2 regions of the Halalkalibacter kiskunsagensis genome follow, and region 1 is predicted to be linked to the other one. Evidence: predicted binding sites of a transcription regulator. Region 1 holds the regulator's gene; the other holds the start of a gene.
What was found. The regulator NrdR, encoded in region 1, represses ribonucleotide reductase genes. The targets are predictions, from matches to a motif close to AACACNATATATNGTGTT.
Positions count from the first base shown of each region.

Region 2: SLH51_RS16670 (vitamin B12-dependent ribonucleotide reductase) is a predicted target of NrdR. The motif match lies at 5,800-5,817, and genes of this name have one in related genera.

Region 1 is NZ_JAXBLX010000005.1:4,009-12,230, reverse strand. Features, by position in the region: gene ytxC (putative sporulation protein YtxC) at 1-187, opposite strand, end outside; gene mqnC (cyclic dehypoxanthinyl futalosine synthase) at 519-1,631, opposite strand; gene dnaI (primosomal protein DnaI) at 1,734-2,660, opposite strand; gene SLH51_RS03980 (replication initiation and membrane attachment family protein) at 2,663-4,117, opposite strand; gene nrdR (transcriptional regulator NrdR) at 4,231-4,686, opposite strand; gene speD (adenosylmethionine decarboxylase) at 4,985-5,365, opposite strand; gene SLH51_RS03965 (glyceraldehyde-3-phosphate dehydrogenase) at 5,896-6,930, opposite strand; gene coaE (dephospho-CoA kinase) at 7,107-7,703, opposite strand; gene ytaF (sporulation membrane protein YtaF) at 7,905-8,222, opposite strand, start outside.
Region 2 is NZ_JAXBLX010000030.1:9,088-17,309, forward strand. Features, by position in the region: gene gcvT (glycine cleavage system aminomethyltransferase GcvT) at 1-347, shown strand, start outside; gene gcvPA (aminomethyl-transferring glycine dehydrogenase subunit GcvPA) at 361-1,704, shown strand; gene gcvPB (aminomethyl-transferring glycine dehydrogenase subunit GcvPB) at 1,701-3,164, shown strand; gene SLH51_RS16655 (rhodanese-like domain-containing protein) at 3,248-3,625, opposite strand; gene SLH51_RS16660 (lipoate--protein ligase family protein) at 3,778-4,614, shown strand; gene dat (D-amino-acid transaminase) at 4,678-5,517, opposite strand; gene SLH51_RS16670 (vitamin B12-dependent ribonucleotide reductase) at 5,974-8,222, shown strand, end outside.

The sequences.
Region 1 (8,222 bases):
AAAGCAAAGGGTGAAACGAATCATAGAAGTTAATATACTTGTGTTCATAGTTGAGAATAATCGTGTCGTCGCCTTCTGCCCGTACGATTCCACCTAAGCCGTACGCAGCGTACTTTTGAATATACAGTTTCAGCTGAGAAAACAGCTGTTTACAATCATGCTCTTGTTCAAAATGGATTGCTATCAACGCTTACTCCCCCTTACATATTACAAACACCTCTATTGGCATATCATTCTTGTCGTCCATTTCAGACAGGCTCTACTTTCATCCTATGTTTGGTTTTTAAAAACATGATTAGAAAATAAATTTTAAAAGTAAGAAGCTAGCAATCTTTTTATTATCATCTTTTTTAATACTGAAATCTTAATAAGAGTGGGATCCCAGTCGCTTTTTTCGGTTCAACTAGTTCTGTTCCGCCCCTTACCTTTCTTGGTCTTTCTGCCTCTGGCTCTGGTCTCAGCCAATACAAAAAGGGTCTGTACCTCCAATGAGGACAGACCCGAATCTATTTCTAACTCTAATTTTGCATGATAAAATCTTTTGCTGCTGTTTCTTCATCATCAAACACGCGTAAAATTCCATACTTTGTATCGCGTTGTGCTGGTATTTTGCCAGCTTCACGGATCAAACGAAGAATTTCATTTGTGTTTACCTTATGAGTGGTCCCGGCAGCTGAGACAACATTTTCCTCCATCATCGTACTACCAAAGTCATTACAACCGTACTGAAGGGATAACTTCCCAACTTCAGGTCCCATTGTCACCCATGATGATTGGAAGTTAGGAATGTTATCAAGGAACAACCTAGAGATTGCTACATTTTTTAAATAATCACGAGATGTAAGTTTCTTAGTTTTATACATTCCAGTATTCTCCGGCTGGAACAACCATGAAATAAATGCTGTAAAACATTCCGTTTCATCTTGAGCATCTCGGATTCGTTGCAAGTGAAGTGCACGCTCTTCAAATGATTCACCAAAGCCAATCACCATTGTAGCTGATCCGTGCATTCCAACACGTTTTGATGCTTTCATAGCATCAATCCATTGTTCCCATGTGATTTTCAATCGACTGACTCGCAGACGCGTTTCTTCTGTAAGAATTTCAGCACCACCACCGGGCATACTATCTAAACCAGCAACGTGCAATTCACGTAGCACATCCTCAACAGATAGACCAGAAACCTCTACAATTTTCCAAATCTCTGCAGGAGAAAAAGAGTGCATCCAAATTGAAGGATAACGCTTTTTAATTTCTCGAAGGAGGTCTGTGTAATAATTAAGTGGCAAGTTTGGATTCGTACCACCTTGCATCAAAATCTCAGTACCATCAACGGCAAGTGTCTCTTCTATTTTCTTAAAGATTTCTTCATCTTTAAGAACGTATCCCTCATTGTGACCTGGAGCACGGTAAAACGCACAAAAACGGCAATACGTATCACAAAAATTCGTGTAGTTTACATTACGACCAATAACAAAAGTCGTAATCGGTTCAGGATGCCATTTCAACATAATTTTATTGGCAGCTTCCCCCATTTTCTCCACTTCATCACTTTCATATAGAGCAACGGCATCATCCATTGACAATCGTTCACCATTCACCGCACGTTCTAATATAGCATCAATGCTCATGTTGTACCCTCCGCAATAATCAATATATGATACTCTCATCCTATCATAGTTATCTCTTTGCGCAAAGCAATCACTCTGCTTTTGGAATAAACTTCAAGCAATCTATCTTGAACGTCGATTTGCTCCATCAACGGTTACGAAGGTCGTAAAATGTTTAATTCTCTCCATAATTCGTTTGGCTTTTAATTCTTCAATCCCGCCACGTTCAGAATACGCTAAGTGTTCTTCAAGTTCATCATAATCATAATTGGATGTAAACAAGGTCGGTAACTTTTCAAGCATGCGATGTTGCAATATTGCGCCTAATACATCATCTCTTATCCAGCCTGAAATTGTTTCTGCTCCAATATCATCAAGAATTAGCACTTGAGCGCGTTTTACCATATCTATTTTTTCCTGAAATGTACCATCTCCTATCGATTGCTTCATTTCTCTAAAGAAATCTGGTGTGTACACAATATATGATTCAATATTCCGATCACGTAACTCATTTGCAATCGCACCCATTAGATGTGTTTTTCCTACACCAAATCGACCATAAAAATATAGGCCTTGGCCGTCACTTCCAGGCATTGCATTCACAGCGAATGCTAATGCTTTTCGGCTCGCCTCTTCACGTTCGTGATCCCGATCTAACTTCTCAAATGTAGCATCCAATATATCTCTTGGAACATAAAGCGATTTAATGAGCTGACGTTGCTTACGAGCATTTTCTTCATTTTTCTTTAATGAACAAGAATGATACTCTAGGTCAAGCGCTCTTCTTGTGAGAATGATTTCTGGCTGGTAGCCTTTCATCATATTTGGACAGGCTGCTAATCCTGGACAACTCTCACAGTTTTGCCGCTCTTTTTGAAATTCATATAATTTAATCAAGCCTTGGTCAAGAATATCATCGGTTACTGGCTCACCCTCAAGAGCGTTATTTACTAATGGGTCAGCTAATAATGTTTTTCTAGCGTCATGTAAACGTTGCTCGAGCTTATTATCTTTCGTCCATTGTTTTAACGCCGATTGAATTGATTCCATGCTTACCCCTCCCCTTTCTCTACCTTGCTTTTTCGTAGTTCTTTGAGCATTTGATCAAAACTTTTCTCATTTTGATGAGTATCTATTTTTTTCGATTCGATTGGCTTTTGAGATGGGCCTTCCTCCATCTTGTTTTCTTTCTCTGCTACCAACCATTTCGGTAGTTTATCTCGCTTTTGTTGTTGCTTTCGTTGCCCACTTCTTTTCATAGAAGATGGAGCTTTCACTTTATTGGCTATCTCTTTTGATTTCCGTTGTTCCTGCTTCGCTAGTTGCATCGCTTCTTTAACCGTTTGTACTTTTTTTCTAGACCAGTGACCGGCAATCTTATCAATTAACGCCTTTGATAATTTCATATCTTGACTATAGAGCATAAATTCAAGCAAAACATTTGCAACACCAGGAAGCAACTGATGGTCAATCAGTAACGATTCGATGATTTTCACATCAGCCACAGGAACCTTAGAGCCATCCGAACGGATCTCAAGTAAGGTTAAAGGAGGCGTTGTTTCATAAAACTTAATTGTACGCTCTTCCTCTGTCTCTGGCTCCTTTCCAATCATCGTCTGATATTTTGCAGGTTGTTTTTGCAGTCCTAAACCTGGTGGTTCATTTCCGTGCTCTACCTTATACCACTCTTGTGTCTTTTTTCTTAATTCGCTTAAATCTAACTTATCATCATGTAGAAGGGCTTGCTGAACGATACTACTCATTTCAAGCGGTTCAATCTTATACACAAACGCTAGCCTGCTAATTGTTTTTCTCACTTCCACTGTTAAGACATCTGAAGGGACAATAAATGTCGATAAGCTTTTTTCAAGAAGGTCAAAATCAAATTGTTGAAATATAAATTCACTTGAACCATTCTCCTGAATTAGTTCTTGATTACGCCGCACCTTTAATGCGTTTTCTGTTTCTGATTGCAGATTCGATACCATCTCTGAATGGTGTAAGGACACGTACACTTCGTCAAAGGCATATGTCAGTTCGTCATACTGCTCGTGATCAAGCTTATCAAGTGTAAATCGTTCGCGCAATTGACGATAGTGCGTTTTCCCAAGGCGGTTAAATAGATACACACTTAAAACATCATTTTCGAAAAATTGTTTCGGAGTCATAGGAGGTTGTAGTTCATATAAATATGTTGTTCCTCCACTTTCGTCCTTACGTTTAAACGTCTTTAATAGACCGATTCCTTCAAGTTTCTTTCGTTCTTCATATATAACTTCAAGTGACACACCTAAGAGTAACATTAATTGCCTGTGTGTTTGTTCATTGCTCCAGTATTGATCATGTTCAAGTTGAGACAGCATGGTTACGTACAGACTATGAGCCATAGCGCCTGTAAGTGGTTGATATAACAATGTTAACGTACGTCGGTCAATATCTGTTATATGATTACTTGTCCGAACAGAAAAACGATCAACAGGTAGTAATTCTTTCCAATGCCATGTCATTACACTCACCTCCACAATCTTTTTTGGCAAAAGCACTAGAATTCAGCTTAGCATCATTTCATTGCTCAAGTAAAAAGAGCTTGCAGCGATGATCGCTTAAGCTCTATTATTCACTAATTCTTATTCATTAGTTCCGTTAATTCTTTTATAAATACATTAATATCTTTAAATTGACGATAAACGGAAGCAAACCTTACATATGCAACATCATCAATATCTGCTAGCCTCTCCATTACAAGCTCGCCAACATCTTGACTGTTAATCTCATTTTTCCCTAATCCACGTAACTCACGTTCAACCCCATTGACAATTTTTTCAAGGGTTTCAAGTGGAACAGGTCTCTTTTCACACGCTCGAATTAATCCTCGTAATATCTTTTCTCGAGTAAACTCTTGACGGGTACCATCTTTTTTTACAACAATTAGCGGAATTTCTTCTACCATTTCAAACGTCGTAAAGCGATGGCTACACTCTTCACATTCTCTCCTCCGACGGATAGAACGTCCTTCATGACTAGGCCTTGAATCAAGTACTCGAGTTCCATTATGATGACAAGCAGGACATAACATTAGATCATCTCCACTTTCCGTATCGTACTCATTCGTTCATTTTTCTTATATTTATTTTAAGATATAGAAAGAGGTCTGACAAGATAAACACTATTTGTCAGTCCTTCATCCGTTTTTGTATATGTATATCATATCATACTGACATTTTATAAAAGCAATTTTCCACAAAAAAATGAACACAAAAAGAGGCTGACTCCTAAACATCCATTCTATTAACATTTTTATACAAAACCTAAGTCTCATATGTTGTAAATGCCAAATAATAGATGCTTGTAGAGTCAACCTCTTAAATTTTCAGTTATAGCGCTTGAACTTTTGATTTCGGAATTTTCACTGGTCCCATACCTCTAGGTACTTCAATAACCTCGCTTGATTTTGCACTTAATTGCTCAGCGATGTAATTGGCAGCAACATTCGGATCAAGGTCTCCACAAGTATACACATCAATACTTGCATAACCATGTTCAGGGAAGCTGTGAATCGTTAAATGAGATTCTGAGATAATAACAACTCCACTTACTCCATGAGGAGCAAACTTGTGAAAAGCTACCTCTCTTACCTCAGCTCCTGACTTTAACGCAGCATCGACAAATACTTGTTCAATAAAACTCATATTATTCAACTTCTCCACGTTACATCCCCATAATTCTGAAATTACGTGACGACCCATAGTGTCCATAAGTTGAATCCCCCTTTACAAAAAATTCATGCCTTCTCAAGCATGTAGGAATGTTTTATTACACGGGGGAAAGTTAGTCCAGAGAGGTCCTAACCCTTTCTGCAAAAAAACAACTCCTGATTTGCTTTAATTGAAGTTCACGAAAATCAGTATACTTTGTTTACAATTTGATTGCAACAGTCCCAAGAATTTTTTTTGGACAACTTATTCATAAGGGACCATAATATCTTCCTTTCACATGCTAATGCATAGGTGTTTATTGCTACTGCTTATCTTCCAATCCCCTATGTTTGCATCGATGTTGCACTCGATCTTTGCAGCCCATCCAAACAATAACTTATTTCACTTCTTTAAAAAGTTGCACCCGTCTATTGACGCAATCAAACTTTTTTCTTATTTGAACAACAATTGATTTTAGGATTTCACAACGAAACAAACACTATACAGAATTGTACATTAGCACTTACTATTGTTAAGGTCCACTAAAAAAAAGCGTAGGTTTCCCCACGCTCTGGATTGCTTTGTTTTATTCAAGAAGCTGAGTGGATTTTACTCGTCTCATGTAACTTATTAGCGACTAGATTCATCAAGTCCACAACTCGGCAGGAATACCCCCACTCATTATCGTACCATGCTAATACTTTTACTTGCCGTCTATTTATTACCATAGTAGATAAACCGTCAATAATTGAAGAATGTTCATTACCATTAAAGTCAATGGACACAAGTGGATCATAAGTAAAACCAAGAATGCCTTTTAGTGATTTCGTAGATGCCAATTCAAGGACACGGTTAACCTCTTCTACTGACACATCCTTTTTCAAATTGACAACAAAGTCAACAAGTGACACGTTCGGTGTTGGTACACGTAAGGCCATACCATTTAACTTTCCTTCTAGTTGAGGAAGAACTTTTGCTATAGCCTTAGCAGCTCCTGTTGAAGTAGGAATAATCGATTGACCGCATGCTCTAGCCCTACGCAAATCTTTATGAGGATTATCAATATTTTTTTGATCATTTGTATAAGCATGTACGGTCGTCATTAAACCACTTTCAATTCCAAACTCTTCATCAATTATTTTTGCAACAGGTGCTAAACAATTTGTTGTGCATGAGGCATTAGACAGAATATGATGTTGTTCATTGATGTATTCTCCATCATTCACACCCATGACAATTGTTAAATCTTCATCCTTTCCCGGTGCCGTAATAACAACTTTTTTAGCGCCTGCTTCAAGATGATAACTCGCTTTCTCTTTTGATTTAAATTTTCCGGTTGCTTCAATTACTATATCGATCCCTAACATTGCCCACGGAAGGTTCCTTGGGTCTCGTGATTGGAACAGTAATATTTCCTTGCCATCTACGACAAGAGTATTCTCTTTCGCTTCAACAGGAAAACCAAATGCCCCGTGAATACTGTCATACTTAATTAAATGAGCTAATGTTTCAGCAGGGTAGCTTGCGTTAATCGCAATTATGTCGACCTTTCCTTCTTGTATTGCTTTTCTAAAGACCATACGACCAATACGACCAAAACCATTTATTGCAACTTTCGCCTTCATTAGAATAACTCCTTCCACAATAAAGTTATACTTATTAACCTTTTCTCATTAATTAGTATAACACATTAAGAGGTTGAGGACATTAATTTTTTGGTAATAAAATCAAAAATAAAAAAAGTGCCTATGTCATTCGTCTTCTCAACCTTATACGTGGTTAAAAATCAGAATCACATCGGTCACTTTTCTATCGACCACTTCTTTAGAATAGCATCGAGTTGCTGTTTCGTTTCTTCTAAAGTAAATGAATTATCAATAATAGCATCTGCTTTTTCTCGCTTGCTTAGTAAAGACATTTGAGAAGCAATTCGCTGCTTTGCATCTTCTACCCCAGCTTGATCTCGTTCAAGAAGCCTATATAATTGCGTTTGTTCATCAACATATACGAGTAATACTTTATCTACTAAGTGAAACAAATTGCTCTCAAATAACAACGGGATATCATAAACAATAGTTTCAGCGCCCTCATTTACCGCCTTTATTTTCAATTCCTCCATCCGATTTCGCACGGCTGGATGAACAATTTGATTTAATATGTCGCGTTCATTCGGGTCTTCAAAAATGATCGAACCTAACTTTTTTCTCGCTAACGTCCCATCGTGATTTATAACACCTTGTCCAAAATGATCAGTAATTGCTTGCAAAGCCTTTGTACCTGGCTCTACAACCTCCCGTGCAATTTTATCAGCATCAATGACAGGAATACCTTTAGTTTGTATCATTTCACTAACAGTCGACTTTCCACTTGCAATTCCGCCAGTTAATCCTATGAACATCTTATCCTCTCTCCTAACCAGTACTCATTTTCAAGTTTTTTCGAAAAGGTAAAAAGCAACCTTTTTTATATAGGCAATGGCTTCTCCGCTACGCGCCTGCTAGGAGAAAATCACTCCTAGAAGGCTTTAAAGATGGTAGCGCCTTCGCTCATTGCTTCAAGTTTTTTCGAAAAGGTAAAAAGCAACCTTTTCGAAAAAACTCTATAAACTGAATACACCTATTATCATTAATAAAAGACCAGGAATAAAGGAAAACTTCTTTATCCAAGCTGAATCAGCAAAACGGTTCCCACTTTTCATGCCTAATGTAACAAATAATGCACTCATTGTCGCTACACTAATAGCCATCAAAACAGGAGAAAACCCAATTAACGCGGCCCCGATACCTGCCCCGAATGCATCCAATGATAGTGCCACTCCAAGCAAAAAAGCCTCACGTCCTGTAATGGTTCCCGAATTATCAATATCTGCTACCATCGGCTTTCGTAAAATGCGGATTACAACACCTAATACACGAAT
Region 2 (8,222 bases), on a different contig from region 1:
CACCACTCGAGGCTGGTATAGGGTTTGCTGTTAAAGTGAATAAAGAAGATGATTTTATCGGGAAAGATGCTTTGAAGAAACAGAAGGAAGATGGACTTTCAAGAAAGCTTGTTGGAATTGAGATGATTGAAAAAGGAATTCCACGTACAGGGTACGAGGTGTTTGTAAATGAAGAGCAAGTTGGTTTTGTTACAACGGGAACGCAATCGCCGACATTAAAGAAAAATATAGGACTAGCTGTCATTGAACTTGACTTTACGGCTATTGGAACAGAAGTAGAAGTACAAGTTCGAAAAAAACGCTTAAAAGCAAAAGTCGTTCAAACACCATTTTATAAGAAGGCTTAGGGGAGGAACTGATATGAATCACCGTTATTTACCGATGACAGATGTTGATCAAAAAGAAATGCTTGAGACAATTGGTGCTCAGTCGATTGAAGATTTGTTTTCTGATATACCAAAAGAAATCCGCTTTAAAGGAGAAATGAAGTTAAAGGAAGCGTTAAAAGAACCTGAGCTTATTTCTTATTTCAAAGGGTTAGCTGGCAAGAATGTGTCGATGAAACAAACACCATCTTTTTTAGGTGCAGGTGTATATGAGCATTACATTCCATCAATTGTTGATCATGTCATTTCACGTTCTGAGTTCTATACGGCTTACACTCCTTATCAACCAGAAATTTCACAAGGAGAACTTCAAGCAATCTTTGAGTTTCAAACTATGATTTGTGAACTAACGGGAATGGACCTAGCGAACTCATCTATGTATGATGGTCCGACTGCTCTTGCTGAAGCTGCGATGCTTAGTGCTGGGCAAACGAAAAAGAAAACAATTTTAGTGTCCAAGGCAGTTCATCCAGAAGCTCGTGCAGTGTTGCTAACAAATGCAATAGGTCAGCGTTTAAATGTGATTGAGATTGATACTGACAAAGGTGTGACTAATCTCAAACAACTACAAGAGTTATATGGTGATGACACAGCGTGTGTTGTTGTACAACATCCTAACTTTTATGGAAACCTTGAACCGTTAAAAGAATTAGAAACAATTACACATAGTAATAAAGCGATGTTTGTTGTATCTAGTAATCCATTGGCTCTAGGTCTACTTAAGCCACCTGGAGAGTTTGGGGCTGATATCGTTGTTGGTGATGCACAGCCATTTGGAATTGCGACTCAATTTGGGGGGCCGCATTGTGGTTATTTTGCAACAACGAAGAAGCTCATGAGAAAAGTTCCTGGTCGTTTAGTCGGGCAGACAACAGACGATCACGGGCAACGAGGCTTTGTTCTAACCCTGCAAGCACGTGAGCAGCATATTAGACGTGAAAAAGCGACATCAAACATTTGTTCAAATCAAGCATTAAATGCCTTAGCTGCTTCGGTGGCAATGAGTGCGATTGGGAAAAAAGGTGTAAAAGAAATGGCTTATCAAAATGTTCAGAAAGCGGCTTATTTGAAACAGAAGTTGAAGGAACATGGAGTGGAAATCGTGTCAGAGCAACCAACTTTTAATGAATTTGTTGTAGATGTGAAAGGACCGGTTTCACAAGTAAATGAGCTTTTGCTTGAAAAAGGATTCATCGGAGGGTACGACTTAGGTCGTGACGATGATCTATTATCAGGTCAAATGCTTCTAGCTGTGACGGAAGTACGAACAAAAGCAGAGATAGATACTTTTGCTAAGGAATTGGGGGCGTTAGTATGATGACAAAAGACCAACCGCTAATCTTTGAACGTAGCAAACCAGAACGTGTTGGACATAGCTTGCCAATACTCGATATTGAAGAACAGGCTATAGAAGAGTTAATTCCTAGAGAGTATTTACGAGTGTCAGAACCTGAGTTACCGGAAGTTTCAGAGCTTGAGATCATGCGTCATTACACAGCGCTATCCAAGCGAAACCATGGTGTAGATTCTGGTTTTTATCCACTTGGTTCTTGTACGATGAAATACAATCCAAAGATCAATGAAAATGTAGCACGCTTTGAAGGCTTAGCTCATATTCATCCATATCAACCAGTCGAGCAAGTCCAAGGTGCGATGGAATTGCTTTATGAGCTTCAAACATCGCTTGCTGAAATCACAGGGATGGATGAAGTTACTCTTCAACCTGCAGCTGGTGCACATGGTGAGTGGACGGGGTTAATGATGATTCGTGCCTATCATGAAGCCAATGGAGATTTCCAACGAACAAAGGTCATTGTACCAGATTCAGCTCACGGAACGAATCCCGCATCAGCAACGGTCGCTGGTTTTGAATCGGTTACGGTACGAACTGATGAAAATGGACTTGTTGATTTAGCTCATTTGCGTGAAGTCGTTGGAGAAGACACAGCTGCTCTTATGTTAACTAATCCCAATACACTTGGATTATTTGAGACCTATATTGTAGAGATGGCACAAATCATTCACGGAGCAGGTGGGAAGCTGTACTATGATGGTGCGAACTCGAATGCGATTTTAGGTATCGCAAGACCTGGTGACATGGGCTTTGATGTCGTTCATCTTAACTTGCATAAAACATTTACAGGTCCACACGGTGGTGGTGGCCCAGGGTCTGGTCCAGTTGGGGTGAAGAAGGATTTAATTCCGTATTTACCAAAACCGGTTATTGTAAAACGTGAAGATGGTGTATATGACTTTGAATATAATCGTCCACATTCTATTGGACGTGTGAAGCCGTATTATGGAAATTACGGAATTAATGTTCGTGCATATACTTATATTCGTACAATGGGTCCAGATGGTTTGCGGAAAGTATCTGAATATGCGGTTTTAAATGCAAACTATATGATGCGTAGACTTGAACCACATTTTGATTTGCCTTACACACAGCATTGTAAGCATGAATTTGTTATCTCAGGCCGTCGACAAAAGAAACTTGGTGTGCGGACTTTAGACATCGCGAAACGATTATTAGATTTTGGCTATCATCCACCTACGATTTACTTCCCGTTAAATGTAGAGGAATGCATGATGATTGAGCCAACTGAAACAGAGTCGAAAGAGACATTAGATGAATTCATTGATGCGATGATCCAAATCGCACGTGAGGCAGAAGAGAATCCGGAGATTGTTCAAGAGGCTCCTCATACAACGGTTATCTCAAGGCTAGATGAAACAACAGCTGCGCGTAAGCCAATTTTAAAATATGAAAAAGCCTGAGCATTTGCTCAGGCTTTAAGTCAATCAATGAAGTAAGAAAGCCCACTCAGAGTTATTCAAAAGGGGAACATCGTCTTTTTGAATTAGCTCTTCTTCTTTATTTTACCAGACCATTTTTTAAATCCACCTTTTAGATGGGAGATGTCGTCTGTGCCACGTTTCTTTTTGATCATTTGGGCAGCTTGTCTACTGCGTGCACCTGATTGACAATATAGGTAAACAGGTTGATCGTTACGAATTTCATTGATTCGTTGACGAAGTTGTGACATGGGGATGTTCCGTGCACCTAAAATGTGTCCCCCTTCATATTCACGTGGTTCGCGAACATCGATCAATTGTGCTTTTCGATAGCCTTTAATAAAGTCTTCCTGTGTTAATGTCTTCAAATATTTTGGATTATAAAAGCGCTTAAACAACGTGTACGCCACTAATCCAAGTAAGATAAGCCATAAGAATTCCATTGGGTAATTTCTACACTCCTTTACGTACTTCCGTCATGATATATTATAATAGCCGGGAGGCAAATACGCAATAAGTTAACTAGGCAAATGGCTTGGCTAAAAGTGAGCTGTTTGTTAAAATGACAAGATAAATGAGTGGAAAGTGGCGATGGCTGATGAAGGAAACATGGCGTTACATTGATTCAGGAGAGTGTTCTCCTGCTTATAATATGGCTTTAGATGAAGCTTTACTAGATTGGCATAGTAAAGGTTTAGTTCCGCCAACTATTCGTTTTTACGGATGGAATCCAGCAACATTGTCAATTGGATATTTTCAAAAGGTTGAAAAAGAAATTAACTTGGATAAGGTTCGTGAATACGGCTTAGGTTTCGTTCGTAGACCTACTGGAGGCCGAGGAGTTTTGCATGATAAAGAATTAACGTATAGTGTTATTGTCTCTGAAGATCATCCAGAAATGCCTACGACTGTTACTGAAGCGTATCGAGTGATTTCAGAAGGGATATTGGAAGGCTTTAAGAATGTAGGACTGGACGCTTATTTTTCGATTCCTCGCACGGATGAAGAGAAAAGTGCACTGAAAAATCCGCGTTCAGCTGTTTGTTTTGATGCTCCCTCTTGGTATGAACTGGTTGTAGAAGGAAGAAAAGTTGCAGGGAGTGCTCAGACGAGACAAAAGGGCGTCATTTTGCAGCATGGATCGATTATTTTAGATATTGATGAGGATAAATTGTTTGATTTGTTTAAGTATTCTAGTGACCGCCTACGTGAGAGAATGCAAAAGAACTTTAAAAATAAAGCGGTGGCAATTAACGCATTACGAAGTGACTCTTTAACAATGGAAGAAGCAAAGGCTGCATTTAAAAGAGGATTTGAAAAGGGTTTAAACATTGAGTTAGAAGCTTACACGTTAACAGAAGAAGAAGAAGAAGTTGTTAGCCAAATAGCGAGAGACCGTTATGGCAAGGATGAATGGAACTTTAGAAAATAATATCAATTATTTGAAAAAAGAGGGTATTCCAAACGCTGGCTTTTGGGTACCCTCTTTATCTATTTAAGCTTTTGGTAGCAGTTCCTTAAACTTGAGTTGGAGGTCTTGTGTCACTTGACCAATTTCGAATGTAGTTGACAATTGTCCTTTAACAGCTTTAATTGGAGCAATTTCAACGGAGGTACTAGAAATAAATGCTTCATCGGCATGTTCTAAAACATCAACTGGGAAAGGCTCTTCAACTACTGAATAATTATGACGCTTTGCTAAGTCAATAATGAGTTGCCTTGTAATTCCGTTTAAAATAAGGTTTGTTGCAGGATGGGTATATAGAACTTTATCTTTAACAAGAAATAAATTTGATGATGAACCTTCTGTAATCGTGCCACTACGATGTAAAATCGCTTCATGGCAATTGTTATCTGAAGCCTCGCGTTTAACCATAACATTACCTAACAGATTGATTGTTTTAATATCGCAACGGAGCCAGCGTATATCATCAGTTAACCAAACATCAATGCCGTTTTTCTGAATGTCTTCAAGGTTTTGAGCTGCCTGTGTAAATGCTGTGAACACAGGTGTTGACTCTCTGGTATATAGGTGATTGCGAGGTTCAACTCCGCGAGTGAATTGGAAATAAACAAGGCCATTTTCAATTGAATTCTTTTCAATTAGTGAATGGATTAATTCGACTAGTTTTTCTTTTGAAAAAGCTAGTGGAATATCTAGTTTATTTAGGCTCGAAAGTAGACGCGCGATATGTTCGTCCATAGCAAATGGACTTCCATCATAAACCTTTACTACTTCATAAACACCATCACCAAAATAATAACCGCGGTCATCCAAATTAACCGTAGCTTCTTTTTTTGGTATAAGTGTTTCATTTTGAATAATATATTCCATCACGATTCCTCCAGCTTTTAAAATGTAAGTATTTGGTTGGATTCTATTTATTGCATGTTACTAGAATATCATATAGTATGAGCATCCATGAAAAATTTTGTCAATCATTTTGACCTTGCCGAGCAAACAATGATGAAACATGAAGTTGAAGTTATCCTTATTTAAGCAAGAGACAAATTTCTTCAAAATAACGTAAAAAAACGGATAAAAATCTAATAAACTCGTAAATGCTTCTTTTTTTGATTCTTTACAAAGTTGACAAATAGCATCAAAATAGAATTAAACACAATATATGGTGTATTAAAAATAAAAATGAGCACAATATATTGAATCTGAACTGATCTTTGTGGTAAGCTTACCCAAGAATGTTGAATATGGATATGCACAACGACTTCATCTACAACTAGATGTACGTATGTTTTAATAGATTTCCATGAGAAAGAGGAGGAGAGGCGAATGGCAATGACAATGTCGAAAGTAATGCGCCTAAATGTAGAAAGATTAAATGAGGATATTGAGCAGTTTCCTCAAGTTCACCCTATTACAAGTGATATGCACATAACAAAAAAAGGTGTATCGAGACTGGTAATGTTAGACCGCTATACATTCAAAGATACGGAAAAGAAAACATTAAAAGAAGGAGATTTTGTCGTATTAACTGTAAAAGACGATCCGAAGTTTCCAGCTCGTGGTTACGGATTTATCATGGAATTAGATCGTGTCAAAAATCAAGCAAAAGTACTAGTAGACGAAGAATTTCGTGGAGTGCTTGAAGGCGATGAAGCAGAAAGTGGTGTCGTAACGCGTTCACTTGATACGATTGAGAAGCCACTTGAGCTTTATTATGAACAAATTGCAAAGCGTAATGCTACAGGCCTTGCATCGGTGGAAACGACTGAACAAAAAAGACAAGAAGCATTTGAACAATTTTATGAGCAACTTGTTTCAATGAACTTTATTCCAGCAGGTCGCGTGTTATATGGTGCAGGGGCTGAGACGGATGTGACGTATTTCAACTGTTATGTAATGCCGTATGTACAAGATTCACGCGAAGGAATTTCAGAACATCGCAAGCAAGTGATGGAGATTATGAGTCGCGGTGGGGGCGTTGGAACAAACGGTTCTACATTAAGGCCTCGTAATACGCTCGCTCGTGGAGTGAACGGAAAATCATCTGGATCTGTTTCTTGGCTTGATGATATTGCAAAGCTAACGCATCTTGTTGAGCAAGGTGGGTCAAGACGTGGTGCTCAAATGATTATGCTTTCCGACTGGCATCCTGACATATTGGAATTTATTATTTCTAAAATGCAAAATCCTCGTATTTTACGGTTCTTACTTGAAAATACACAAGATGAATACATTCAAAAGCTCGTAAAAGACAAGCTTTCGTTTACTCCATTAAGTGTAGTAGAGGAGTCTATGTACCAAGGGATTGTGAATTATAAGACCATTGCGGGTCACGGTGGATTTGATCTCAAAGTCATCCGAGATGCAGAAGAAAAGCTGCGAGTTGGCGGAACGTATTCTGTTAACAATGCAGAATTTTTAACAGGTGCAAATATTTCTGTATGTTTAACAAAAGAATTTATGGAAGCTGTTGAAAATGATGAAGAATATGCTCTACGCTTCCCTGATGTTGAAAACTATACGGAAGAAGAGATGGCTACTTATAATAAAAAGTGGCATGAAATTGGTGATGTACGCGAGTGGAAAGAACTAGGTTACGGTGTCAGAACGTATCGGATCCTAAGAGCAAAAGAGTTATGGAATTTGATTAACATTTGCGCTACATATAGTGCAGAACCAGGCATATTTTTTATTGATAATGCAAATGACAAAACGAATGCTAAGGCCTACGGTCAAAAAGTAGTAGCAACTAATCCGTGTGGGGAACAACCACTTGCTCCTTATTCTGTATGTAATTTAGCGGCTATTAATTTAGCAGAAATGGCCAATAAAGAAACAAAGGAAATTGACTTTGCAAAATTACAAAAGACCGTTGAAGTCGGTGTGCGTATGCAAGATAATGTCATTGATGCAACGCCGTACTTCCTAGAGGATAACACGAAGCAAGCAAAAGGTGAGCGCCGTGTTGGTTTAGGAGTAATGGGTCTTCATGATCTATTGATTTATTGTGAATCAGTGTATGGATCAGAGAGTGGAAATCAGCTTGTTGATAAAGTGTTTGAGACGATTGCAACAACTGCATATCGTACAAGTATTGAGCTGGCGAAAGAAAAAGGGAGCTTTCCTTTCTTAGAAGGATCGACAGCACAAGAAACAGCGGAATTACGTAACGCCTTCATTAACACTGGGTACATGAAGGACATGCCGGAAGATATCCGTCAAGGCATATTAGAGCATGGTATCCGAAATTCACACTTGCTAACGGTTGCCCCTACAGGAAGTACAGGAACGATGGTAGGCGTGTCAACGGGTCTTGAGCCGTATTTCTCTTTCTCTTACTTCCGCAGTGGAAGACTTGGGAAGTTTATTGAAGTAAAAGCAGGCATAGTAGAAGAGTATTTACAAGCAAATCCTGGTGCAGATGAAAATCAACTACCAGAATGGTTTATTTCGACTATGGAGCTTTCTCCAGAAGCGCATGCTGATGTCCAATGTATTATTCAACGCTGGGTAGATAGCTCTCTTTCAAAAACGGTAAATGCACCTCGTGGCTATACAGTTGAACAGGTTCAAGG